2 regions of the Faecalibacillus intestinalis genome follow, and region 2 is predicted to be linked to the other one. Evidence: a T-box and tRNA genes for the amino acid it is inferred to sense, from the RefSeq annotation. Region 2 holds a T-box; the other holds one or more tRNA genes.
The links. A T-box is a leader RNA that pairs with one kind of tRNA and senses whether it is charged. The one in region 2 lies ahead of tyrS (tyrosine--tRNA ligase), so its partner is inferred to be a tRNA-Tyr.
Positions count from the first base shown of each region.

Region 1: it encodes a tRNA-Tyr, which carries the amino acid that the T-box ahead of tyrS (tyrosine--tRNA ligase) is inferred to sense. The anticodon was not compared.

Region 1 covers NZ_AP024085.1:1,055,382-1,076,453, forward strand. The annotation lists gene Fi14EGH31_RS05505 (6-phospho-beta-glucosidase) at 1-262, shown strand, start outside; gene Fi14EGH31_RS05510 (RDD family protein) at 275-910, shown strand; gene Fi14EGH31_RS05515 (ROK family protein) at 936-1,829, shown strand; gene Fi14EGH31_RS05520 (MurR/RpiR family transcriptional regulator) at 1,880-2,584, shown strand; gene Fi14EGH31_RS05525 (6-phospho-beta-glucosidase) at 2,677-4,104, shown strand; gene Fi14EGH31_RS05530 (hypothetical protein) at 4,167-4,790, shown strand; gene Fi14EGH31_RS05535 (putative polysaccharide biosynthesis protein) at 4,869-6,485, shown strand; gene Fi14EGH31_RS05540 (SPL family radical SAM protein) at 6,601-7,494, shown strand; gene Fi14EGH31_RS05545 (HIT family protein) at 7,515-7,916, opposite strand; gene Fi14EGH31_RS05550 (peptidylprolyl isomerase PrsA family protein) at 7,971-8,879, opposite strand; gene Fi14EGH31_RS05555 (peptidylprolyl isomerase) at 8,879-9,874, opposite strand; gene Fi14EGH31_RS15690 (YjcZ family sporulation protein) at 10,008-10,082, shown strand; gene Fi14EGH31_RS05565 (AI-2E family transporter) at 10,101-11,180, opposite strand; gene sufC (Fe-S cluster assembly ATPase SufC) at 11,316-12,128, shown strand; gene Fi14EGH31_RS05575 (SufB/SufD family protein) at 12,128-13,027, shown strand; gene Fi14EGH31_RS05580 (aminotransferase class V-fold PLP-dependent enzyme) at 13,027-14,250, shown strand; gene sufU (Fe-S cluster assembly sulfur transfer protein SufU) at 14,234-14,686, shown strand; gene sufB (Fe-S cluster assembly protein SufB) at 14,676-16,055, shown strand; gene Fi14EGH31_RS05595 (5-formyltetrahydrofolate cyclo-ligase) at 16,048-16,572, shown strand; tRNA gene Fi14EGH31_RS05600 (tRNA-Val) at 16,637-16,712, shown strand; tRNA gene Fi14EGH31_RS05605 (tRNA-Thr) at 16,743-16,818, shown strand; tRNA gene Fi14EGH31_RS05610 (tRNA-Tyr) at 16,823-16,906, shown strand; tRNA gene Fi14EGH31_RS05615 (tRNA-Gln) at 16,920-16,995, shown strand; tRNA gene Fi14EGH31_RS05620 (tRNA-Lys) at 17,004-17,079, shown strand; tRNA gene Fi14EGH31_RS05625 (tRNA-Leu) at 17,093-17,181, shown strand; tRNA gene Fi14EGH31_RS05630 (tRNA-Gly) at 17,188-17,261, shown strand; gene Fi14EGH31_RS15315 (ATP-binding protein) at 17,505-17,753, shown strand; gene Fi14EGH31_RS15560 (hypothetical protein) at 17,771-17,905, shown strand; gene Fi14EGH31_RS15320 (hypothetical protein) at 17,975-18,199, shown strand; gene Fi14EGH31_RS15325 (hypothetical protein) at 18,268-18,510, shown strand; gene Fi14EGH31_RS15565 (D-alanyl-D-alanine carboxypeptidase family protein) at 18,526-18,756, shown strand; gene Fi14EGH31_RS15570 (M15 family metallopeptidase) at 18,845-19,018, shown strand; gene Fi14EGH31_RS05650 (hypothetical protein) at 19,067-19,855, opposite strand; gene Fi14EGH31_RS05655 (sporulation protein YunB) at 19,840-20,475, opposite strand; gene Fi14EGH31_RS05660 (glucose-6-phosphate isomerase) at 20,538-21,072, opposite strand, start outside.
Region 2 covers NZ_AP024085.1:1,529,238-1,533,601, reverse strand. The annotation lists gene Fi14EGH31_RS08380 (UDP-N-acetylmuramate--L-alanine ligase) at 1-1,219, shown strand, start outside; gene Fi14EGH31_RS08375 (DUF948 domain-containing protein) at 1,267-1,554, shown strand; gene Fi14EGH31_RS08370 (YtxH domain-containing protein) at 1,569-2,045, shown strand; gene Fi14EGH31_RS08365 (LacI family DNA-binding transcriptional regulator) at 2,045-3,049, shown strand; T-box leader at 3,112-3,309, shown strand; gene tyrS (tyrosine--tRNA ligase) at 3,341-4,364, shown strand, end outside.

The sequences.
Region 1 (21,072 bases), 470 kb from region 2:
TGATCAATATCGTATTGATTATCTAAAAGAACATATTCAAGAAATGAAAAAAGCTGTAGATATAGACGGTGTTGATTTATTAGGATATACTGTTTGGGGTTGTATTGACTGTGTAAGTTTTTCAACTGGAGAAATGAAAAAACGTTACGGATTTATTTATGTTGATAAAAATAATGATGGTTCAGGATCATTAAAAAGAAGTAAAAAAGATTCTTTTGAATGGTATAAAAAAGTTATTGAAACCAACGGTGAAGTGTTATAAAAGGAGAATTATATGAACAATTACTTTCTACAACTAAAAAAAGATATTCCTAATGATATAGGATGGATTAGAAGAATTTTATCTTATGCTTTTGATTGGTATATTGGAGGAATGATTGCCTCTTTACCAGTGATTGTTATTTATATGATGTTACATCAAGATGCAACGTATATACCTCAAAATTTATCCATCTTTCATGCACCTTACAATATCATTGCTGGAAGTCTATCATTTATTGTTGCTAGTGGATATTATGTTTTAGTTCCAATGTTTGTTTTTAAAGGACAAACATTAGGGAAAAAAATCTTTCATTTAAAAATTATTGCAAATAATTATGATGAAGTAACAAATAAACAATTATTTATTCGACAATTTATAATGATTTTATTAGTTGAAGGAAGTGTATTTACTTCAAGTAATATATTACATCAATTATTACAAGTTGTAACAGGTTTAAATATTCCAAAGTATTATGCTTATTTTGGAATATTTATGACACTTATTTCAGTGATTTTAATGATTGTTTTAAAATCAAGAAGACCGTTACATGATCTATTTGCTGATACACGAGAAGTATATCTTGAAAGCAATGATTATACATATTATCAAAAGAAAAGAAAGAAAGTAAAAAGAAAATCAGGTAAGTAGCCTGATTTTCTTTTAGAGGAAAGTTATGGAATATTTAGTATTAGATGTAGGTGGAAGTGCAATCAAATATGCTTTAATGAATGATGAATTAGAGTTTCTTGAAAAAGGGCAAGTACCAACACCTAAAACATCATTAGAAGATTTCAAAAAAGAAGTTCAAAATCTTTATCAAAAATATCAAGAACGTGTAGATGGAATTGCTATGTCACTTCCTGGTTTAATTAATAAAAAAACGAATAAAATGCAAATACCAGGAGCATTACTTTATAATCAAGATGTTGACATTTTAAAAGAGTTGAAATCAGTTACAACAGATCGTTTAACAATTGAAAATGATGCTAAATGTGCAGCTTTATGCGAGGTTGTTTATGGCAGTTTAAAAGACAGCCAAGTAGGTGCTGTTTGTATTATTGGTACTGGTATCGGTGGAGGTGTAACTATTGGAGATAAAGTCTTTACCGGTGTTCATGGCTTTGCTGGAGAATTTAGTTATTTATCAATAGATTGGAAAAAGAATTTAGGCTTTGAAAATAAATGGGGAACTGATTTTGGAGCGTTTACATTGGTTGAAATGATAGCTAAAGCTAAAGGATTAGTAGAAGAAATTGATGGTGTACAAGCTTTTGAATATTGTAATCAAGGAGATAAAGATGCTTTAAAAGCTTTAGAAGAATTTTGTAATATAACAGCGACAGGGTTATATAATTTACAAGCGGTTATTGATCCTGATAAAATTGCTATTGGTGGAGGTATTAGTAAACAACCAATTTTATTAGAATATCTTCAAAAATCACTGGATAAGATTTATCAGTCAATTGATGTTCCAATTCCTCAAGTAAACATTGTTCGTTGTAAATATGATAATGATTCAAATTTAATAGGTGCACTTGCAAACTATAAAAAGATATATAACTGCTAATCATACTTGATTAGTAGTTTTTTTTTAGTAAAATGTATTTGGTGATGTAAATGGAAGTAAATGAAGTAATAACAAATTTAAATCCTTTAGAATATGATATTTATTTTTATTTAATACAAAATAAAAACATGGTTATTTCAATGAAATTAAAAGATCTAGCAAATCAATTACATGTATCAACAGCTATGATTACAAGAGTTTGCCAAAAATTAGGCTTTGAAGGATTTGGAGAATATAAAGCTTATTTAAAATTAGAAGAACATGAACAAGTAAATACCAATACATTTCAATTAGAACATATTTTTAATTTTTTTTATAGTGTTGATAATGAGATGTTTTATCAAGAAATTCAAGAGGCAGTAGCTTTAATTAAAGAAGCAAGAGATGTTATTTTTTATGGAATTGGTTTATCAGGCATTCTTGCACAATATGGCCATGGTTTGTTTAATCGAAAAGGAATACGATCGTTATATATAGAAGATTTTAGTATGCGACTTGATTTTTATGAAAAAGCGATCGCAATTATTTTATCGGTTTCAGGAAATACAACAGAGGTATTAGGAAGAATACAGAATTTAAAAAGTTATGGAACGAAGGTCATTTTAATTTCTGAAAATAGTCATAATAAAGCGGCTCAAATGGCTGATTTATGTATCAATTACCATTTACCTAATGTAAAAGATAAATATTATGCTAATTCTGTAACCCAAGTTCCTGTTTTGTATATTTTAGAGTGTCTAGCAAATAGTTTATAGTTGGCAAAATTTTCTTTACCAATTTTTATTATACTAATGAAAACGGTACTAAAAAATGGTATGATAGATGTGTATTTTAAGGAGGAAATAGAATGGGATTTAGAGAAGATTTTTTATGGGGTGGAGCAGTTGCTGCTCATCAATGTGAAGGTGCTTGGCAAGAAGGTGGAAAAGGAATCAGCTGTAGCGATGTCGAAACTGCAGGAGATAACGTTACAGGTGCGCCAAGACGTTTAACTGATGGTATTATTGAAGGTGAAGATTATCCAAACCATGTAGGTGTTGACTTCTATCACCGTTATAAAGAAGATGTTGCTTTGTTTGCAGAAATGGGATTTAAAGCATTTAGAACTTCTATTGCATGGACTCGTATTTTCCCTAGAGGAGATGAAAAAGAACCAAATGAAGAAGGTTTAAAATTCTATGATGATTTATTTGATGAGTGTCATAAATATGGTATTGAACCTGTTATTACATTATCACACTTTGAATTACCTTGGGCATTAGCTAAAGAATATGGTGGATTTAGAAATCGTCAAGCAATTGATATGTTCGTTAAATTTGCGAAAGTATGTTTTGAAAGATATCAACATAAAGTAAAATATTGGATGACTTTCAATGAAATCAATAACCAAGCTGATGCGACACAACATAACTTAATTCAAGAAGGTGCTGTTTTACTTCAAGAAGGTGACGATGCAGAATATTTAATGTATTTATCAGCACATCATGAATTAGTGGCTTCAGCATTAGCTGTAAAAGCAGCACATGAAATCAATCCTGATTTACAAGTAGGATGTATGATTGGGATGAATGGTGTTTATCCAGCTTCACCAAAACCAGAAGATGTAATGAATGCTCTAGGTGCAATGCATCAAAAATATTGGTATGTAGAAGTACATGCTAGAGGTCATTATCCTCGTCATATCTTAAAGAAATTTGAAAGAAAAGGATATGATTTCATTACTGAAGAAGATAAGAAAATCTTAGCTGAAGGTAAAGTAGATTATATTGGATTCTCATATTACATGTCATTTGCGACAAAATATCAAGGACGTAATGAAAAAACATTTGATTATGTACCTGAAGATTTCGTAAGAAATACATACTTAAAAGCATCAGATTGGGGATGGCAAATTGACCCACTTGGATTACGTTGGTGTCTAAACTGGTTCAATGACCGTTTTGAACTTCCAATGATGATTGTTGAAAATGGATTTGGTGCTTACGATAAAAAAGAAGCAGATGGTACAGTTGATGATCAATACCGTATCGATTACTTAAAAGAACATATCCAAGCAATGAAAGATGCTGTTGAATATGATGGTGTTGATTTACTTGGATATACAATGTGGTCTCCAATTGATATTGTTTCCGCTTCAACTGGTGAATATGATAAACGTTATGGATTTATCTATGTTAACTATAATAATAATCATGAAGGTGATTTTTCTAGAAGTAAAAAGAAATCATTTGATTGGTATAAACATGTTATCGAAACAAACGGAGAAGAATTATAAGAATGGGGATGTCCTCATTCTTTTTTTATGATATAATTATCCTATGGAGGGATAAGAATAGTATGAAAAAGTTAATGAAGTTAATGTGCGTATTTGCACTTGTATTTGTTGCTGGATGTGGTGCTTCTTCATCAACAGATGAACAAAAGGAAGTTGTAACAAACTTTTTTGATTATGTAAAGGAATGCGACATTACAAAACTTAAAAAGGTAGCGAGTGAAGATGTTTTATCAGGAATGGATCTTGAAAAAATGGAAAAAGAATTAAGCCAATATACTGAAGAAGAATATGGTAAAGTTTTTGTTGATGAAACAAATAAATTCAAAAAAGCTATTTTCAAAGATTTATTTACAGATATCAAAATTAAAGATATCAAAGCAGATGGGGATAAAACAACAGTTAAAGTGACAGGAAAACAAAAAGATTACTCACAAGTATCTTTTGATCAAAGTGAATTAAACACAACTGCACAACAATATGTAGAAGAACATCAAGATGAACTTGCTAAAGTCTATCAAGAAGAAGGTCTATCAGCATATCAAATTAAAGTATATGATGGTATTGCACCTATTCTTTATCAAAGCATGACAGAAACATATAAAAACGCACCTACTGAAAAACTAACAGCAACATTTACTTTAGAAAAGAAAAATGACAAATGGATCATTACAGGTATTGATGAATAAAAGATAAGCAATCATAAGATTGCTTATTTTGTTTTATGGTAATATTTGTTATAATGAATTTTGGAAAGTGAGGTCGTTATGAGTCGTTCTAATTCAATTGTTAAACAAGCATCAATTTTAGCACTTGCAGGAATTTTAGTTAGAATCATTGGGCTTTTATATCGTAGCCCTTTAACTGCGATGATTTTAGACGAAGGAAATGGGTATTATTCAACAGCTTATAATATTTATGCGTTAGTTTTACTTATTTCATCGTATAGTATTCCTACAGCTATTTCTAAATTGATATCAGAGAAGATTGCTTTAAAAGAATATAAAAATGTTAAAAGAATATTAAAATGTGTATTTATCTATGTTTGTGCCATTGCTGGGAGTGCAGCAATTTTATTATTTATCTTGGCGCCATTCATTGTGGATGTTAATGCTGTTCCTGCACTAAGGGTCTTATGTCCAACAATTTTTTTATCGGGCTTATTAGGAGTATTTAGAGGATATTTTCAAGCACATAAGACAACGGTTTATACATCTGTTTCACAAATCATTGAACAAATCTTTAATGCAGTTGTTGCATTGCTAGCTGCATATATTTTTATTCAACCATATCTTGGTGTAGATGCAACAAAAGTAGGATCATATGGTGCTGCTGGTTCTGCAATTGGAACAGGGGCTGGTGTTTTAGTTGGTTTGATCTACATGATTTTTATGTATTTAAAAAAGAAAAATACTTTTGTAGAAGAAAAAGATGAAGAAGCGAGTGAACGAGTAGATTCGTATCAAGAAATTTTTAGAATGATCATGCATATTATTGCACCCATCATTCTAGCAACTTGTGTATATAATTTAGTCACTACGATCGATATGTATATTTTCTATTTTGCTCAATCATTTCATCATATTGATAAAATTACTTATATTTCAAATTATGGTGTTTATGCAGGAAAATATGTTGTTTTACAAAATGTGCCAGTTGCTCTAGCTTCAGCGATGTCTACAGCTTCTATTCCTTCTATTTCATCTGCTTGGGCACTTGGAAATGTTAAAGAAGCAAAAGTACATATTACATCTGGGCTATCAGTAACAATGTTGATTTTAATTCCAGCGGCAGTAGGAATGGCAGTATTATCTTATCCAATCATGGGTGTTTTATTTCCTCAAAAAGAGACAATTATGACAGCTACATTATTGCTTGCTTTAGGATCTCCAGCGATTATCTTTTATGGTTTATCAACACTTACAAATGGGATTTTACAAGCTTTAGGAGAAGTGAATGTTCCATTAAGAAATGCAGCATTTTCACTTGTCTGTCACATCATCATTATTGCGTTATTATTGTTTATTACACCTTTAGGGGTTTATGTTTTAGTGTTTGGTAACTGTACATATGCGCTTCAAGTGTGTTATTTAAATCAAAAAGCTTTACGTCAAAAAATAGGCTATAAACAAGAAATAAAAAGAACTTATGTGATTCCTTTATTAGCTTCATTGGTTATGGGAGCGATTGTTTTAGGTGTTTATTATGGTTTATTTACACTTACTCATAGAGTCTTTTTACCTCTTATTTTATCTGTTGTTGTAGGCGTATTTGTTTATTTTATAATGATTATGTATATTTATTGGGAACATCCAGCTTATTTGTTTGAAATTCCTTATATGAAAACACTTTATTATAAAATTAAGAGAATAATGAAGAAATAAACGATTTTTGAAATACAAAATCGTTTTTAAATCCAATTTTTTGATGTATTTTTTGAAATATGACAAACTTATTGTTTTAATTTATGTTAAAATGATAAGCAATGGGGGTTATAATATGCATTATAAAGCAGTAAAAGGAATTTTATCTAATGATAATACAATGAATTTATATAGGGGATGTCAACATGGCTGTATTTATTGTGATTCAAGAAGCAAGTGTTATCATTTTGAACATGACTTTGAAGATATAGAAGTTAAAGAAAATGCGCTTTCTTTATTAGAAAATGGTTTAAAACATAAAAGAAAGAAATGTATGATTCAAATGGGATCTATGTGTGATCCATATATGCCTTTAGAAAAAGAATTAAAGCATGTACAAAAAGCTTTAGAACTTATTGAACAATATCATTTTGGAGTAACACTTATTACGAAGTCAGACTTAATTTTAAGAGACCTGGAACTTTTAAAGAAAATTAACCAACAAACAAAATGTGTTGTTCAAATGACGCTTACAACATTTGATGAAAATTTATGTCAAAAGTTAGAACCAGGTGTTTGTACAACTCAAAGAAGAATAGAAGTATTAAAAGAACTCCATAAAAATGGGATTCCCACAATTGTTTGGTTAACACCAATCTTGCCTTTTATTAATGATAGTCAAGAAAATATTTTAAAGATTTTAGAAGAATGTCATGAAGCAGGAGTTAAAGGAATTATTTGTTTTGGTATGGGAGTTACTTTAAGAGAGGGAAGCAGAGAATATTATTATAAGCAACTAGATCGTTTATTTCCTGGTATGAAAGAAAAGTATCAAATGACGTATAATGATCAATATACGCTTAATAGCCCGCATAATAGGGATTTAATGAATTTATTCTTTAAAAAATGCCAAGAATATCAAATGATGTGTAATTACTTAGAAATATTTGAATATTTACAAGAATTTGAAGAAAAAACACCAATAAAAAAGAAAGATATTCATGACTTTGAACAACTTTCTTTATTCTAAAAAGATGGAAAACCATCTTTTTATTTTACGATTTTTTGATAAACTTCATCTAAATCAACATCTTGACTATGATCATTAAATTCAATAACAAGTTCTTTTTCATCATATCGAGGTAAAATATGAACGTGGAAATGATGAACGGTTTGACCTGCAACTTCATTTGTATTTGTTAAAATATTCAATCCCTTAGCGTTTAGTTTTTCAACGATTTGTTTAGCTAATTTTTGAGTGACTTGCATTACATGAGCCAATGTTTGTGCGTCAACTTCAAGAATATTTTCAAAATGTTTTTTAGGAATAACAAGGGTATGTCCATAAGTTGCTTGTGATAAATCTAAAAAAGCAATACATACATCATCTTCATAAATGATTTTTCCAGGAATTTCTTTATTAATAATTTTACAAAAAATACAGTTACTCATTTTCTTTTCCTCCATAGCTCTATTTTAAAACAAAAAAAGAATAAGGTCGAGACCTTATTCAAAATAATCTTTAGAAGATTTTTTTATTTTCTTTTTGATTGATGGTTCATAAACATCAAAGTTATACTTTCTTAAATAAGAAGTTTCACATTTTGTAGAAAAATTAGAAATAGAAGTTAAACTTTTTTTAATTTCATCTTTTAAATTTGATTTATCCGTATTGTAAACCCAAACAATTGCATATTTAGATTCAGATGTTTTAATTGCTTTTGCATAAATACCATCTTTTGTAAATTTATCTAATTTTTTAATGATTTTAGAATCAACACTACTTGATTCTTTTGTAACTAAACCAGCATCTGTTCCACTATTTTCATTAAAATAATTTGTGAAAGATTCTTCGCTTGTACAATCTTTAATAATTTTTAAAGCTTGTGATTCAGTATCAACCGTAAAATATTTAAGATATTTTACTTTATATTCTTTAACTAAACTTTTGAAATTATCTTCAACATATTTTTCTTGAAGAAGTTGAATTTTTGCATTAGGCTCTAAAATTTGTTTTACAAAATCGTTTTCACTTTCATAGCCAGCATCTTTAGCGTAAGTTTCTAGATCACTTGTACCAGCATATTGAAGGTATTGTTGTTTTAATTCTTCAACTTTAGAATTAATAGCATCTTCATCAGTGATTTCTTGATCAGCTACATAATTGATAGCACTGTTTAAAGTCATATTTAACCCATCATTATCTAAGAAATATTCATAAAGATCATCTTTAGTAATTGTTACATCACCTGTTTTAACAACTGCTGAATCACCATCTTTTACATGGGTTACATAGGAATCATCTTTTTTGTTAAAGCTTTTATAAAGACCATAACCACAACCACCAATAAGACAAATACATACGATAATAACTAATAATCTATATTGGTAAAGCTTATCTTTTAATGAATTCATTAGGCTTCACCTCTTTCTGTTTTTCTTTCTTCTAAGGCTTTATTAACAACTTCTTGAACGATTTTTTTAATATCTTTATCTTTATAATTGATTTTATAAGAATTATAGACAACATATTGTAAATAATCATCATAAGCTAATAAAGGAGAATCAATATCAGTTTTCTTTAATTCTTTCTTTAAAGTTTTTTTATCAGTACTTGTTACTTTTACAAAATAATATCCATTATCACCAGTAATAACATCAGAAACTTGTCCTTCACTTAATGCTTCAATAGCATTAAAGACATCTTTACCATAACTATTAGCAATACCAGAAGTATCTTTACTATCAACGATACCTAATGATCCTTTTTTACTTGAAGTAGAATCATTAGAGTAATCTTGAGCAATATCTCCAAATGATTTATCCGTATTACTGATTAATTCTTTAACTTCATTTAATTTAGAAGTTTCATCATCTGTAGGTGAGCTTGTATCAGATACAGAAATTTTAATTAAACTTACATATTTTGGAGCACATTGTTGATAGTAATCATTAAAGACATCATCAAAATGATCATCAATATAATCTAATAAGAAATTAGCATATTGAATTTGTTTGATCATTTTTTGACGATATTCAGATAAATTCTTATATCCTGCAGATGTTAAAGCTTGATTTAATGAATCTTTATAGTTATCACCATAATTAGATTTATATGCTGATTTAATTTGTTTAATAATTGTAGCAGCATCTTCTTTCATATCATCGTTGACAGGGAATTTTTGATCAACTAAGTTTTGTAATACAGCATTAAAGACTGTTGAATTATTACTTGAATTATCAATAATATCTTTATATAAATTATCAGCAAAGATATTTTTTGTTTTATTTCCTTTTTCTAAAGATGCAACAACGTATTTTGAATCAACTTTTTTTGCTGATGAAGTTGTACATCCAGTCAAAAGGCAGCTACTTACAAGTAATAAGGCAGCACATTTTTTAAATTTCATAATTTTCCTCCTTCTTGTAGACTTAAAAAGTATACTATTTTTTCCCACTTATTTCAATATTATGGGCAAAAACACACGGTCAAACATATTTATTACATAATTTATACTAAAAGGATATAAGGGAGGGGTTTATATGAAGTGTGAAAATTCTTTTACGCTTGTTTTAGTACTTTTTATTTTATTAGTGATTATTTGTAATATGTTATAAAAAATGCTTAGCAATTTGCTAAGCATTTTTAGGTTGAGGATTATGTTGACGATAAACACGATAACTGATTTTAATAGTAACAAGAATAGGCATTGCGATGATCATTCCCCATGCACCAAACAAAGTTGAACCAGTTAAAATACCAAATAATACCCACATAATCGATAAATCGATTTTTGATGAATATATTTTTGGTTGAATGACATAAGGAACAACATTTGATTGAATAAAAATCAGTACAAATAAAATAATAAGTTTTGTTGTCCCCATCGTAATTGAAGTGACAATTCCAAGTAAATTAGCAACAATTGGACCTACATAAGGGATTACCGAACTGATAGCTGAGAAAATACCAAGTAAGATCCAGTTTGGATGACCAATAACCAAATAGACAAAAGCTGTTGTAAGACCTTGAATAAGAGCACTTAAAGCAAAAGCTTCAATATATTCAATTAAAGAAATATTGATTTCCTTTAAATAAACAGGTAAGTTTTCATCAAATTTTCCTGCAAAATGATTAATTGCAATTCTTATACTATCAAATTTTATAGACATATAGATTGCAAGGATTGAATAAATCAAGCCGTTTCCAATTTTTACAATAACAGAATTTAAAACATCAAACGTTGTATTAATAACTGTCATATCTTGTAAAAGTTTCGCTGCTTCTGTTTGAATATAAGTTGTTATTTCAGAAATATTGAAGCCTAAATGACTTTGTACAAAGCGCGAAATAAAAATCAAACCGTCTTCAAAAGCAGGATAGAGGTCTGTTACGCTATTAATTACAAGTGGAATTGCTAGTGATAAAATAAGTATTAAACAAGCAATGATTCCTACATAAACAATAATTAAAGATAATCCACGATTTTTTACATATTTTTGTACCCATTCAATAAGCGGATTTAAAACATAAGCGATTGCAAATGCTACAAAGAATGGTTTTATAATCTTCCAAAAAATACTAAAAGCGCCACCCCATACTTCTTTTGTAATATCTAATAAAAGAACGATCAAAAATAAAATAAGTAAGTTTAACAGGGTTTGTGTAATTTTTTTGGATGATATGACTTGAAATAAAGATTTCAGAAATTTCACATTATCACTCCTTTTGTTTAAATAATATACCATATTTTGGATATAATATAAATTGTTAATACAAAAGATTATCACATTGATTGTTTTTTTTTTGACATTTTAGTAGAATGTTGTGGGTAGAAAGGGGCTTGATTTATGTCAACTTTAAAAATAGAAAATTTACATGTTTGTATTGATAATAAAGAAATACTAAAAGGAATTGATTTAACAATCAATACAGGAGAAATACATGCATTAATGGGACCTAATGGTAATGGTAAATCAACATTGCTATCAGCTATCATGGGAAACCCTAAATACCAAGTAACAGAGGGAAGTATTTACTTGGATGGACAAAATGTTTTAGAAATGTCAGTCGATGAAAGATCGAAAGCAGGAATCTTTTTAGGAATGCAATATCCTCAAGAAATTCCAGGAGTTGTCACTTCTGATTTTTTAAGAGCTGCACTCAATGCTCATCAAGAAAAACCAGTATCTTTATTTAAATTTATTAAAGAATTAGATAAAAATATTGCTGATTTAAAAATGGACGAAAATTTAGCACATCGTTATTTAAATGAAGGTTTTTCTGGTGGAGAAAAGAAAAGAAATGAAATTTTGCAAATGAAATTATTAAAACCAAAATTTGCATTATTGGATGAAATTGATTCTGGTTTAGATGTTGATGCTTTAAAAATTGTTTCTGAAGCTATAAATGATATGAAATCAGATTCATTTGGTTGTGTGATGGTTTCACACTATGAAAGATTATTTGAACTTGTACCACCTAGTCATGTTCATATATTAGTAGATGGAAAAATTGTATTAAGTGGAGGACAAGAATTAATAGATCGTATTGATAAAGAAGGTTATCGTTGGGTTAAAGAACTAGGTTTTGATTTTGAAACTGAAGAAGATAAACAACCTATTGTTTTAGGTAGTTGTGGAAATAAGGTTAAAGCTAAATAATGAGTCGATTAGTAGATATTGATAATTATCTTGTTTTAGAAAATGGAACAATCAAAGAAACATCTTTTAAACAAGATATTCAAATTCAAAATCAAACTTTAATGATTAATGAAGATGCAAAAGTACAAATTATTTATAAGACAACAGAAGAAGGAACTTATCAATTTAATATTGAAATTAAAGATCGTTTACATGTAGATCTTGTAGAAATGTATGAAGCATCAAAGTCTTGTTCTTATACAAAAAATATAAAAATCAATGAATCAAGTGAAGTTTTAAGATATGTTGAAAAAAATAGTCATCAAAATATTCAACTTGATTTAGATGAAAATGTTGATGTTTATAAGTATGCAAGAGTGTCTTGCGCTTATGTAGAATTAACAGATTATACAACTTTATCAAAAATAAAATATCGTTTACTTGAAGAGGAAGCAAGTGTTAAACTTCGTTTAGCTTCTTTAAGCAAAGAAAAAGAAAATAAACATTATGAAATGACTTTAGAACATTTAGCACCACATACATATGGTGATATGGATAACTATGGTATTGTTAAATCAAAAGCAAGTTTAATTATTGATGGTGTGGGACGTATTTATAAAGGTATGTCTGGATCAGATACACATCAAACAAATAAAATTATTGTTTTTGATGAAGGGTGCAAAGCACAAGCTAATCCGTATTTATATATTGATGAATATGATGTTAAAGCAAGCCATGGAGCAAGTGTTGGAAAGATTGATGAAGATCATCTTTATTATTTAATGTCTAGAGGTCTTTCTAAACAAGATGCTATGCATCTAGTCACTTATGGTTATTTCTTACCTGTTTTAGAATTTATCAGTGTAGAATCTTTAAAAGAAAGATTTTCAGATGTTTTGAAAGAAAAGGTGGGACTATAATGTTAGATGTTTTAAAAATTAGAGAAGATTTTCCAATGCTTAAAAAGACTATGCATGGAAAACCTCTTATTTATTTAGATAATGGGGCAACAACTTTAAAACCTCAATGTGTGATTGATAGTGTTTGTGATTATTTAACAAATTATTCTGGAAATGCACATCGTGGAGATTATGATTTATCACATGAAGTAGATACAAAATTTGAATATGTAAGAAGTATTGTTGCTGATTTTATTCATTGTAAACCAGAGGAAGTTGTTTATACTTATGGTTCTTCAGATAGTTTGAATATGGTAGCTTTTGGTTATGGAGTGACACATTTAAAAGAAGGAGATGAAGTATTGATTACTCTTGCTGAACATGCAAGCAATACGCTTCCTTGGTTTGAAGTGGCTAAACATACAGGAGCTATCATTAAATATATTGATCTAGACGAAGAAGGAAAAGTGACTTTAGAAAATGTCAAAAAAGCAGTGACTGAACATACAAAAATTATTTCACTTGCGCAAATTACAAATGTTTTAGGATATTTAGCACCAATTAAAGAAATTTGTAATTTTGCTCATGAACACGATATTATTGTTTGTGCTGATGGGGCTCAAAGTGCACCTCATTATGCTGTTGATGTTCAAGATTTAGATGTTGATTTCTTTGCTTTTTCAGGACATAAAATGTGTGGACCTACAGGAGTAGGTGTATTATATGGAAAATATCATTTATTGGATGAAATGACACCAACACGTTTTGGTGGAGGAAGTAATGCAAGATACAATAGCTGTGGTTTAGTAAAGCTTAAAAATGCACCAACAAAATTTGAAACGGGAACACCTAATATTGAAGGGGTCATTGGTCTTGGTAGTGCCATTGAATATTTACAAAATATTGGTATGAAAAATATTGAAGAACATGAAGCAATGCTTAGAAAATATGCCGTTGAAAAGATGAAAGAATTAGATAACATTGAAATTTACAATGAAAATGGTGTTGGAGCAATTGCTTTCAATATTAAAAATGTTTTTTCTCAAGATGGTGCATCTTTATTTAATACGTATGGAATTGCCATCCGTGCTGGTCAACACTGTGCAAAAATATTAGATGAATATTTACATGTTTCACAAACATTAAGAGCTTCATTCTATTTCTACAATACAAAAGAAGAAATAGATCAGTTTATTGAAGTATGTAAGAAAGGGGATGACTTTTTAGATGCCTTCTTTGGATAATATGATGCTTCGTCAAATTATTATGGATCATTATGAAAATCCACGTAATCGTGAATTAGTTGAAGACGATAGCTATAAAAAAGTCAATATGGATAGTGAAACTTGTATTGATAATATTGATATACAAGCAAAAATAGAAAATGGAGTGATTGAAGATATTCGCTTTGATGGAGAAGCGTGTGCGATTTGTACATCAAGTACTTCTATTATGACAGAATTATTAATTGGTAAAACAATTGATGAAGCAAGGGTTATTATTGAAAATTATATGAATATGATTTTTGAAAAAGATTATGATCCTGAAATATTAGAAGAAGCGATTGCTTTTTATAACACTCATAAACAGGCCAATAGAATTAAATGTGCAACTCTTGGATGGAAAGGAATTACACAATTAATTGATGAAAGTGAAAAGGAGGAAACTCATGGAAAATGATGAAACTATGATTCCTGATAAAGATGTGTCTGTTTTTAAAACACCTAAAGGAATTAATGAAGATATCATTAGAGAAATCTCTGCCATTAAAGGTGAACCTGAATGGATGTTGGAATATCGTTTAAAAGCACTCGATTGTTTTTTGAAAAAGCCAATGCCTACATGGGGTGTCGATTTAAGTAGAGTAGATTTTGATGAGTATACGTATTATATTAGACCTTCTGATAAACAAACAAATAAATGGGAAGAAGTCCCTGAAACGATTAAAGATACTTTTGATAAACTAGGAATTCCTGAAGCAGAACAAAAATATTTATCAGGGGTAACAACTCAATATGAATCAGAAGTGGTTTATCATAATATGTTGAAAGAAGTTCAAGAAAAAGGTGTTATTTTCTTAGATATTGATAGTGGTTTAAGAGAATACCCAGAATTATTTAAAAAGTATTTTGATACAGTTATTCCTTATAATGATAATAAGTTTTCAGCTTTAAATGGAGCTGTTTGGTCTGGGGGATCATTTATTTATGTACCACCAGGAGTAAAACTAGAAAAACCTTTACAATCTTATTTTAGAATCAATTCTGAACAAATGGGACAATTTGAAAGAACATTGATTATTGTTGATAAAGGTTCTGATATTCATTATGTAGAAGGATGTACAGCACCAAATTATTCAAAAGATTCATTACATACAGGAGTTGTTGAAATTGTTGTTTTAGAAGGGGCTAAATGCCGTTATACAACAATTCAAAACTGGTCTAATAATATCTTAAACTTAGTGACACAAAGAGCGAAGGTTTATAAAAATGGACAAATGGAATGGGTCGATGGAAATATTGGTTCTGCTGTTACAATGAAATATCCAACTTGTGTTTTAATGGAAGAAGGAGCGAAAGGTTCTTGTATTACAATTGCTGTTGCTGGAGAAAATCAAATTATGGATTCTGGAGCTAAAATGATTCATTTAGCACCAAATACTTCAAGTAGTATTGTTTCTAAGTCAATTGCTAAAAACGGTGGTAAAACAAACTATCGTGGGTTAGTACAACATAATCCAAAGGCAATCAACGCTAAAAGTAAAGTTGAATGTGATACATTGATCTTAGATCAAATTTCAACAAGTGATACAGTGCCAACAAACTATGCTAGAAATAATGATTCTTTAATTGAACATGAAGCAACTGTTTCTAAAATTTCAGATGAACAACTTTTCTATTTAATGTCTAGAGGTCTTTCTAAAAAAGATGCGACAGAAATGATTGTTATGGGATTTATTGAACCATTTTCAAGAGAATTACCAATGGAATATGCTGTTGAATTAAATCAATTGATTAAAATGGACTTTGGTGAAAATGGAATTGGATAAAAAACAATTACGTAAACAATTGATACAAATGAGATTGGCTTTTGATGATTATCAAAAACAATCTCATTTCATTATAGAAAAGTTAAAAAAAGATCCACGTTTCATTAAAAGTAAAAAAATAGGAATCTATTTATCTTATAAACATGAAGTGGATACTTGGAAATTAATTGAAGAATTTAAAACTCAAAAAGAATTTTATGTTCCCATAGTTCGCGGTAAAGAAATGTATTTTACTTTATATCAAGATAAAATGATAAAAAATAAATATGGTATTGATGAACCGATAGATAAACAAGAAATTAATAAAGAATTTCTTGATTTAATGATTGTTCCACTTGTAGGTTATGATGCAAATTGTTATCGTTTGGGCTATGGTGGAGGTTATTATGATCGATATCTTAAAGATTTTAATGCACCAACAATAGGACTGGCTTATTCATTTCAATATATTGAGCATTATCAATCTGAAGATTTTGATATTCCATTAGATGATATTATAACTGATAAAAAAATATGAAAAAAATGTAAAAAGCTGTTGACGTAAGGGAATAGAGATGTTATTATAAGTGGGCACTAGTCAAGGAGGCTTAGCTCAGTTGGGAGAGCATCTGCCTTACAAGCAGAGGGTCAGCGGTTCGAGCCCGTTAGCCTCCACCATTAAAAAATAGTGTTTAAAATAAATAAAATGCCGGCTTAGCTCAATTGGTAGAGCAACTGACTTGTAATCAGTAGGTTGAGGGTTCAAGTCCTTTAGCCGGCACCATGATGGAGAGGTAGCGAAGTGGCTAAACGCGGCTGACTGTAACTCAGTTCCTTTTGGTTCGGTGGTTCGAATCCACTCCTCTCCACCATCTATCTAATGAATGGGGTATAGCCAAGCGGTAAGGCAACAGACTTTGACTCTGTCATTGCGCTGGTTCGAATCCAGCTACCCCAGCCATAAGGTATGACCCGCTAGCTCAGTTGGTAGAGCATCTGACTTTTAATCAGAGGGTCAGGCGTTCGAGTCGCCTGCGGGTCACCATTTAACTGAATAAGCCCAGGTGGCGAAATTGGTAGACGCACAGGACTTAAAATCCTGCGGACCTTAAAATCCGTGCCGGTTCGACTCCGGCCCTGGGCACCATTCAATGCGGGTGTAGTTCAATGGTAGAACTTCAGCCTTCCAAGCTGACTACGTGGGTTCGATTCCCATCACCCGCTCCATGAAGGAGCTAACACACTTACTATGTAGGTGTGTGTTTTTTATTAAAATGATGAAGTATGATGCAACTTAGATGTAAGGTGGAAATTGAGGTGATTCCATGTATAAAATATTGATTGTTGAAGAGGGAAAACGATTAGAATCAATGTCAATGAAGTTATTGGAATTGATTGTTTTAAAAAAAACAATATTTTAAGGTGTATAGGATTTCTGCAAAAGTTTTTTTCCAAGGAATTGAGGATACAGTGGATTTATTGATGAAAGAAAATCATATTCGATTTTCTACTATAATTGAACCTGGAGAGCTCTCTATTGAACCGGATTTGATAAAAACGGTGTGTTTAAATTTACTTGATAACGCCCGTAAAGCAGTAGGAGGAAATGCTAGAATATCTTTAAAAGGTCATCCAGTAGAAAGGGGGTATCAGTTTATAATTGAAGATAATGGTTGTGGTATGGAAACAAATGAATTAAGTAAGATCAAAGAAGCATGAAGAAGTGTAAATATAGAATGAAGTTTCTGCTTGCTGTCACTTTATTGATCATTATCCCATTAGTTCCATTAACAGTTTCTAAAACACAAAATAATCAATTAATTGGACATCTTCAAGTTGAAAAAATAAAAAATGAGAGATTAGATGTTTAAACGAGTAAGCTTTCGGTTGTTAAAAAATCTAGGCATTTTGACAGAATTTGATTTTAATGAAAATTATGTATGTTACAAACAAATGAACAAGGATTTTTTAATGCTATAAATGATGCAGATACACATTTGATATATCAATATGATTATTACAATAAAAAACATGGCGATAAAGAAAATATAGAAATATATACTTTTGGAAGAAAACATTTAGGTTTAACTGAAAAAGAAATACATAAATATTTATTTAAAATGGGTGATAATCAAACATATATTACAGATAGTTCTAGTTATTGATACAACTTTGATACTTCTTTGGTGATGTTTCTACGCATCTTTTTTATACACTGAAAAGTGTAAAAAAGATGCGTTTTTTATTGAAAGGAGCACAAAACGAAAAAAATGAAAGTATTAGTTGTTGTGTGGGTAATTGGTGGATTGATTACAAGTTTATTTTTTTAATGAGTAAACAACTTCAGCAAAATAGTAATCAATTGTTTGCTGCTGGTAAAATCAAAAACAAACAAGAAAATTCAGACAATAGTGTTAATCACGATGAATTGTTGACATTGGTTAATTATGAAAATAGTCTACCTGAAAATTGGTAAGTTGATTTAGTATCGTTGAACAATGGACAAGTAGTTGATCGACGAATTTATAAAGATTTAATGGAGATGTTACAAACGACAAAAAAAGAAGGTTTAAACTTACTGATTTGTTCTTTCTATCGAACACAAAAAAAGCAAGAATATCTTTATAAAAACAAAGTAAATCAATACTTAAATCAAGGATATTCAAAAACAGAAGATTTAGATAAAGCTGTTTTTTTGGGTAGCAAGATCAAAAACAAGTGAACATCAATTAGGTTTAACAATAGATATTGTCTCTATGAAAAATCAACGTCTTGATCCTAGTCAAGAAAAAACAGCCGAATAACAATGGTTGATTAAAAATAGTTGGAAATATGGTTTTATCCTGCGGTATCCAATAAATAAAAATAGTATTACTAAAGTAGGCTATGAGCCATGGCATTATCGTTATGTTGGAAAAGTTCACGCTAAAAAGATCAATGAATTAGGAATATGTTTAGAAGAATATGTAAAAATGAATAAATAAGTACATAATATTATAAATAGAGAACTACCGAAAATTTTATCGGTAGTTTTATTTTATCCATTTAAGAGGTGGGATTTGAATATATTTTTGAAGGAGAAGAATGAGAGAATACAATTTTTTATTATATTTTACTAATCTTCTCCTTTTTTTTGTTAAAGAATCTTCATGGAAATGTACAAGACACATTTGAGGAAAAAGCGCATAACATAAAAGAATTTGTAGATCTTTTGAAGTGAGATTATATTCATTGATTATTTGTTCTAATTGATTGATTGTGATTGTATTGTTTAGATATAAATAGAAAATATCATGAATGTATAAATTGAGGTTTATATTCTCTATAAGATAAACATCTTCATATGAATGAATATTTTTATGTTGATAGGAGAGGTTAATGGCTGTTGTGGACAAGAAATAATGATTTAAAAGTTCGATAGAAAGCTGACAAAGAGTAAATAGAGAATAATAGATGATTTGATATTCTAGAGAATTTAAAGGTGTGTAGATAAGAATAGATTCATAATATTGAATCCACTCTTTTTTTATTTCTTTTATTGTTTTTGTTTCTTGAGGGATGAGTGATAGGGAAATGATTTTTTGGATATCTAGAGGAATGCTTTGTACTTGATAAAGGATGTATCCTTGAGAGTTTTTTTGTTGGTAAATATTATTAATGATTTTGAAGGGATTGATTTGAAGTAAAGAAATGTATTTTTGATAATATAAAGGAAAAGGTTTATTTGTTAAATAATAATGTTCATCTTCATAAGTAAATGAAAATTGATCTTCTAAAGGAAGATGATAATATGTTTTTAAAATACTTAATTTTGATACCATGAGGGAACCTCACCTTCAATGACTTCATAAACAAGAGGAATCGTATAATTTTCTTTAAAATGTTCATGATATAAGGGAAAAAGAATTTGTAAAACAATTGTAACATTTAAATCAATAGAGATAGCAAGATGATTGATCCCATAATTTTTAATTTTTTTATTAATATTTGAAGAAGTTAAAGAGAGTGTTTTATATTTAATGGAAAAAGATGGACCTCGATCTTGTAAGAAAATATTATTGGTAAGAGAACCGATAGGTATACGTGCAACAATACCTTTTTGTTGATTGATTTTTAAGAGTTTTTTATTGTATGGAGAATGATTGTTTTCTTGGTAAGAGCCTTCTTCAAGCTTTAAAAGAGTTTCTTCAAGATTATTGATGTAATTAGAGGCAATATCATTGATATAATTCATTTGAAAACTAATGGAATTATTTTCTTTTTTATAGAGTTTATGTGTATCTATTTTTTGAGTAAATGAAGTATGATTGATAAGTATCTGAATAAATTGATTTATTTCTTTACTGGCAATATTTTCAATTCTAGGGGTCATACGATTTGAAAAAAGATAAGCACATATAAAAAGTGAAAGCATAATTAAAATATATTTTTCTTTTTTCATCATATCACCATTATAAAATATGTAAAAAAAAAGAAAGTAGAACAAATCTACTTTCTTTGATTTTAATAACCAGGTTTACCTAATAATTTGAACATATTTTTCTTATAAACTTCAACACCAGGTTGGTTGAATGGGTTTACTCCTAAGAAGTAAACTGACATTGCACATGACATTTCGAAGAAATAAACCATGTAACCAAATCCATAAGCATCCATTTTATCTAATGAAATAATGATGTTTGGTACATTACCAGTATTAACATGAGCATCGATTGTACCTTCACAAGCTCTTTTGTTAACATAATCAACTGATTTTCCGGCTAAGTAATTTAAACCATCTAAATCATCTGGATCACTTGGAATAATCATATCATTTTGTGGATTTTTAACTTCGAAGATTGTTTCATATAAAACTTTAGAACCTTCTTGGATAAATTGTCCTAATGAATGTAAATCTGTAGAGAATACAGCACTATGAGGTAAGATACCTTTATTTTCTTTACCTTCAGATTCACCGTATAATTGTTTCCACCATTCAGCAACGTTATTTAATTGTAATTCATAAGTTACAAACATTTCTGCTGAATATCCAGCTTTA
Region 2 (4,364 bases):
TGATAAATATATATTTATTGAAGATGAATTGAGAAAAAGAAATATTCCAATTTATTCATTCAATAAAGATAATATAAAGGATGGTTATCACGTAATTATTGGTAATGCTTTTGATGAATCCAATGAAGAAGTCAAAGCAGCTTTAGAAAACCCAAATGTAAAGTGTACAAGATATTATGATTTCTTAGCTGATTTTATGGAACATTATGTTTCTATTGCTGTTGCAGGAACACATGGAAAAACAACAACAACAGGTATGGCTTACCATTTATTTGAAGATTTTGATAAAACATCTGTTTTAATTGGTGATGGAACTGGACATGGACAAGTAGGAAGTAAATATTTTATTTCAGAAACATGTGAATTCCAAGATCATTTCTTACATTATCATCCAGATTATGCCATTATTAATAACATTGAATTAGACCATGTTGATTATTTTGGAAATCTTGAAAGATATATTCAATCTTTTGAACAATTTGCTAAACAAGTTAAGAAAACAGTTATTGTTTGGGGAGATGACCCTAACATTAAGAAAATTCATTTTGAAAAACATGTTTTAAGATTTGGTTTAGGTGAAAATAATGATGTTCGCGCTGTTAATGTTTTAGAAACGCCACAAGGATTATCATTTGATGTTTATATTCATCAAGAATTATTTGGACATTTTAACATACCATTATTTGGAATGCATATGTTATATAATTCATTAGCTATTATTACTCTTGGTTATTTAGAAGATATGTCTTATGACTATATTTTAAGTAAACTTCAAACATTCAAAGGAACAAAACGTCGTTATACTGTAAAAACTCAAGGAAACAATGTTTTTGTTGACGATTATGCACATCATCCAACTGCAATCAGATATGTTATTGAAGCAACAAGAGTGAGATACCCTGGTAAGAAAATCGTTGCCATTTTCCAACCAGATCGTTTTTCAAGGGGAGCGCGTTTTGCTAAAGAATTTGCTCAAGAAATGGATAAAGCGGATTACCCATATTTCTGTCCATTCCCAGAAAATGCAAAACATGAAGACGGTATTGATATTGATATCTATGATATTTCAAAAAATAGTGCACGTGCTAAAGTCATTACTGAAGATGAAGCAGGTGTTAAAGAATTAATGCAATATGATAACTGTGTATTCTTATTTATGAGTAGTAAAGATATTTATAAATTTGAAGAAATGTTGATTGAAGCCAAAAAATCTATATAAAAAGAGTAAATTATGGTACAATTATTAATGAAAGTAGAGGGATGTTTATGACAACAATGGACATTTGTTACTGTGTTTTAATTTTAGCAGGTGCATTTTGTTTAGTTGCTTTGGGGGTGTTGTTTATTCGTACATCAACAGCGATTAAACAAACAGGGGATACTGTTGAAATGGCACAAGATACATTGAAAAGAGTTGATAAAGTCTTAGATGATGTCAATTACAAATTAGACTTATTAAATGCGCCTGTAGAAACAGTTGCAAAGTTCTTTGATCCTCAAAGACCAAAGTTTAATCCATTGAAAATGATGATGAGCTTTATTAAGAAAAAATAGAAAGGTGAGATAATATGAAATTAGGAAGATTTTTAACAACTTTAGGAATTGGTGCTCTTGTTGGGATGTTATTGGCACCAAAAAAAGGAAGCGAGTTAAGAGAAGAATTAAAAGGTAAAGGAAAAGAAACTCTTGATAGTGCTAAAGAAATGACAGTTGAAGACTATCAAAAATTAATTAGTGAAACAATTGATAGTATTAAAAAAACAGTTGATGAATTTGATGTTGATGACTTTAAAGATAGTTCTTTAGCGAAATTAAATGAATTAAAAGATAAATTTGATGATGTTGTAACAAAATTACAAGATAGCGACCAATATTCTAAGTTAAAAGATCAAGTTGATAATGTTATTGTCCAAGTGAATGATAAAATTAATGAAGTTAAAGAAAAAATGAGCGAACAAGAATTTGATGATTTTTCTGATTTAGAAGATGAAATTAATGACATTGAAGATGATTTAAATGTCATTATCGATGATTTAAAAGACTAATGAAAAAAGCAACGATTTATGATGTTGCAAGAGAAGCAGGTGTTTCTCTTGCAACTGTATCTCGTGTTATTAATGGATCATCAGTTGTTCGTGAAAAAACTAAAGAAAAGGTAATGAAGGTTATTGATGAACTAAACTTCAAACCTAATCAAATTGCTCGAGGTCTTGCGACAAACAAAACTACAACTATTGCAATTATCTTCCCACAATCATTATTTGCTCATGTAAAAGATATGATTGGTGGTATTGGTGATGCTGGTAGAACATTGGATTACAATATTACGATTTATACAACAGATGATATTGGAAATGGTCCAATGGACGACGTTATGGAAAAAGTCATTCGCACAAGAGCCGATGGAGTTATATTATTTAATAACGATAATATTGATCAACAAATTGAACTTGTTAAAAAACATAGTATTCCAGCAGTTGTTATTGGAATGCAAGTAAGTGATGAATCGATAGGTTCTGTTTATGTTGATGCACAAAAGATTACATATGATATTGTTAATAATTATTTAGAAAAAGGTAAAAATAATATTATTTTTGTAAGTCCTCAACAAAATCTTATTCGTACAGTTGATTTGATTGAAGGAATGAAAAAAGCTTATCAAGATCATCAATTACCATTTGATGAGTCAACACAGGTTATTAATACTTCTACTCACTATGAAGAAAGCTATACACAATTTGTTGAACATTTTAGAAATCATAAACATGATTTAGTTTTTGCAAGTTATGATAAAGAAGGGGTTGCAGTTGTTAATGCAGCAATCGATAATAACATAAACATTCCAGATGATATGGAAGTTATGGCTATGATGGATACAAGCTACTCACTTATTTGTAGACCATCACTATCAACGATTCATCTTCCAATTTATGATATGGGTGCGTTGGCTGTACGTTTACTTACTAAAATTTTAAATCAAGAAGAATTAGAAACAAAAGAAGTGTGCGTAGGCTATACAAATATTTATCGTAAATCAACTATTCAATAAACCACGAAAGTGGTTTATTTTTATATTCACTTGACTTTGAATATGAAATTTAATATGATGTATTTACAGCAATGAAGGAGATAAGTAATATTATTTAATTGTTATAGAGAGCTTGTGGTTGGTGGAAACAAGCCAAGAGATAATATGAATACACTCTGGAGCTTCTAAGTGCAAAGCTTAGACGGTGCAAGCCGTTATCTACTTGAGTGTATGTCTTTGACATGAATTTAGGATGGTACCGCGATCAACTCGTTCCTATGGGAATGAGTTTTTTATTTTAAGGAGGAAATTATGAAGATTTATGATGAATTAGTTTGGAGAGGATTAATTAAAGATGTCAGTTCTCCAGAAATTGAAGAAAAATTAAATAATGGAGGATTAACTTTCTATATTGGAACTGATCCAACAGGAGATAGTTTGCACATTGGGCATTTTTCATCATTTTTAATTAGTAAAAGATTAAAAGATGCCGGGCATAATCCAATTTTATTAGTTGGAGGAGCAACAGGATTAATTGGTGATCCTAAACCTGATACAGAAAGACCAATGATTACAAAGGAACAAGTTCAACATAACTTTGACTGTTTAAAAGCACAAGCTCAAAAGATTTTTGGTTTTGAAGTGGTTAATAACTATGATTGGTCAAAAGATTTAAACTTTATTGACTTTTTAAGAGATTATGGTAAATATTTCAATGTCAATTATATGTTGAATAAAGACATTGTAAAAAGAAGATTAGATTTAGGTATTACTTATACTGAATTTTCTTATATGATCATGCAAGCAATGGATTTCTACTGGTTACATGAAAATAAAAATTGTCAATTACAAGTTGCTGGGCAAGACCAATGGGGAAATATTACTGCTGGTATTGAATTAATTAGAAAGAAAACTGGAAAAGAAGCCTATGGTTTTACAATGCCACTTTTAACTAAAAGTGATGGAACAAAATTTGGTAAAACAAATGGTAAAGCGATTTGGTTAGATCGAGAAAAAACTTCTCCTTATGAAATGTATCAATTCTTTATTAATTCAGAAGATGATAAAGTTATTGATTACTTAAAATTCTTAACTTTCTTAACACCAGAAGAAATTATGGAATTAGAAGAAAAAAATAAAACACAACCTCATTTAAGAGAAGCACATAAAGCTTTAGCTAGAGAAGTTATTACATTCTTACATGGTAAAGAAGCTTATGAAGAAGCAGTTCAAGTTTCACAAACATTATTCTCTGGTCAAATTCAAAATTTAACTTTAGAACAAGTTGATGTTGCTTTTGAAGGTGTACCAACAGTTGAAACTGAAGAAAATGAAA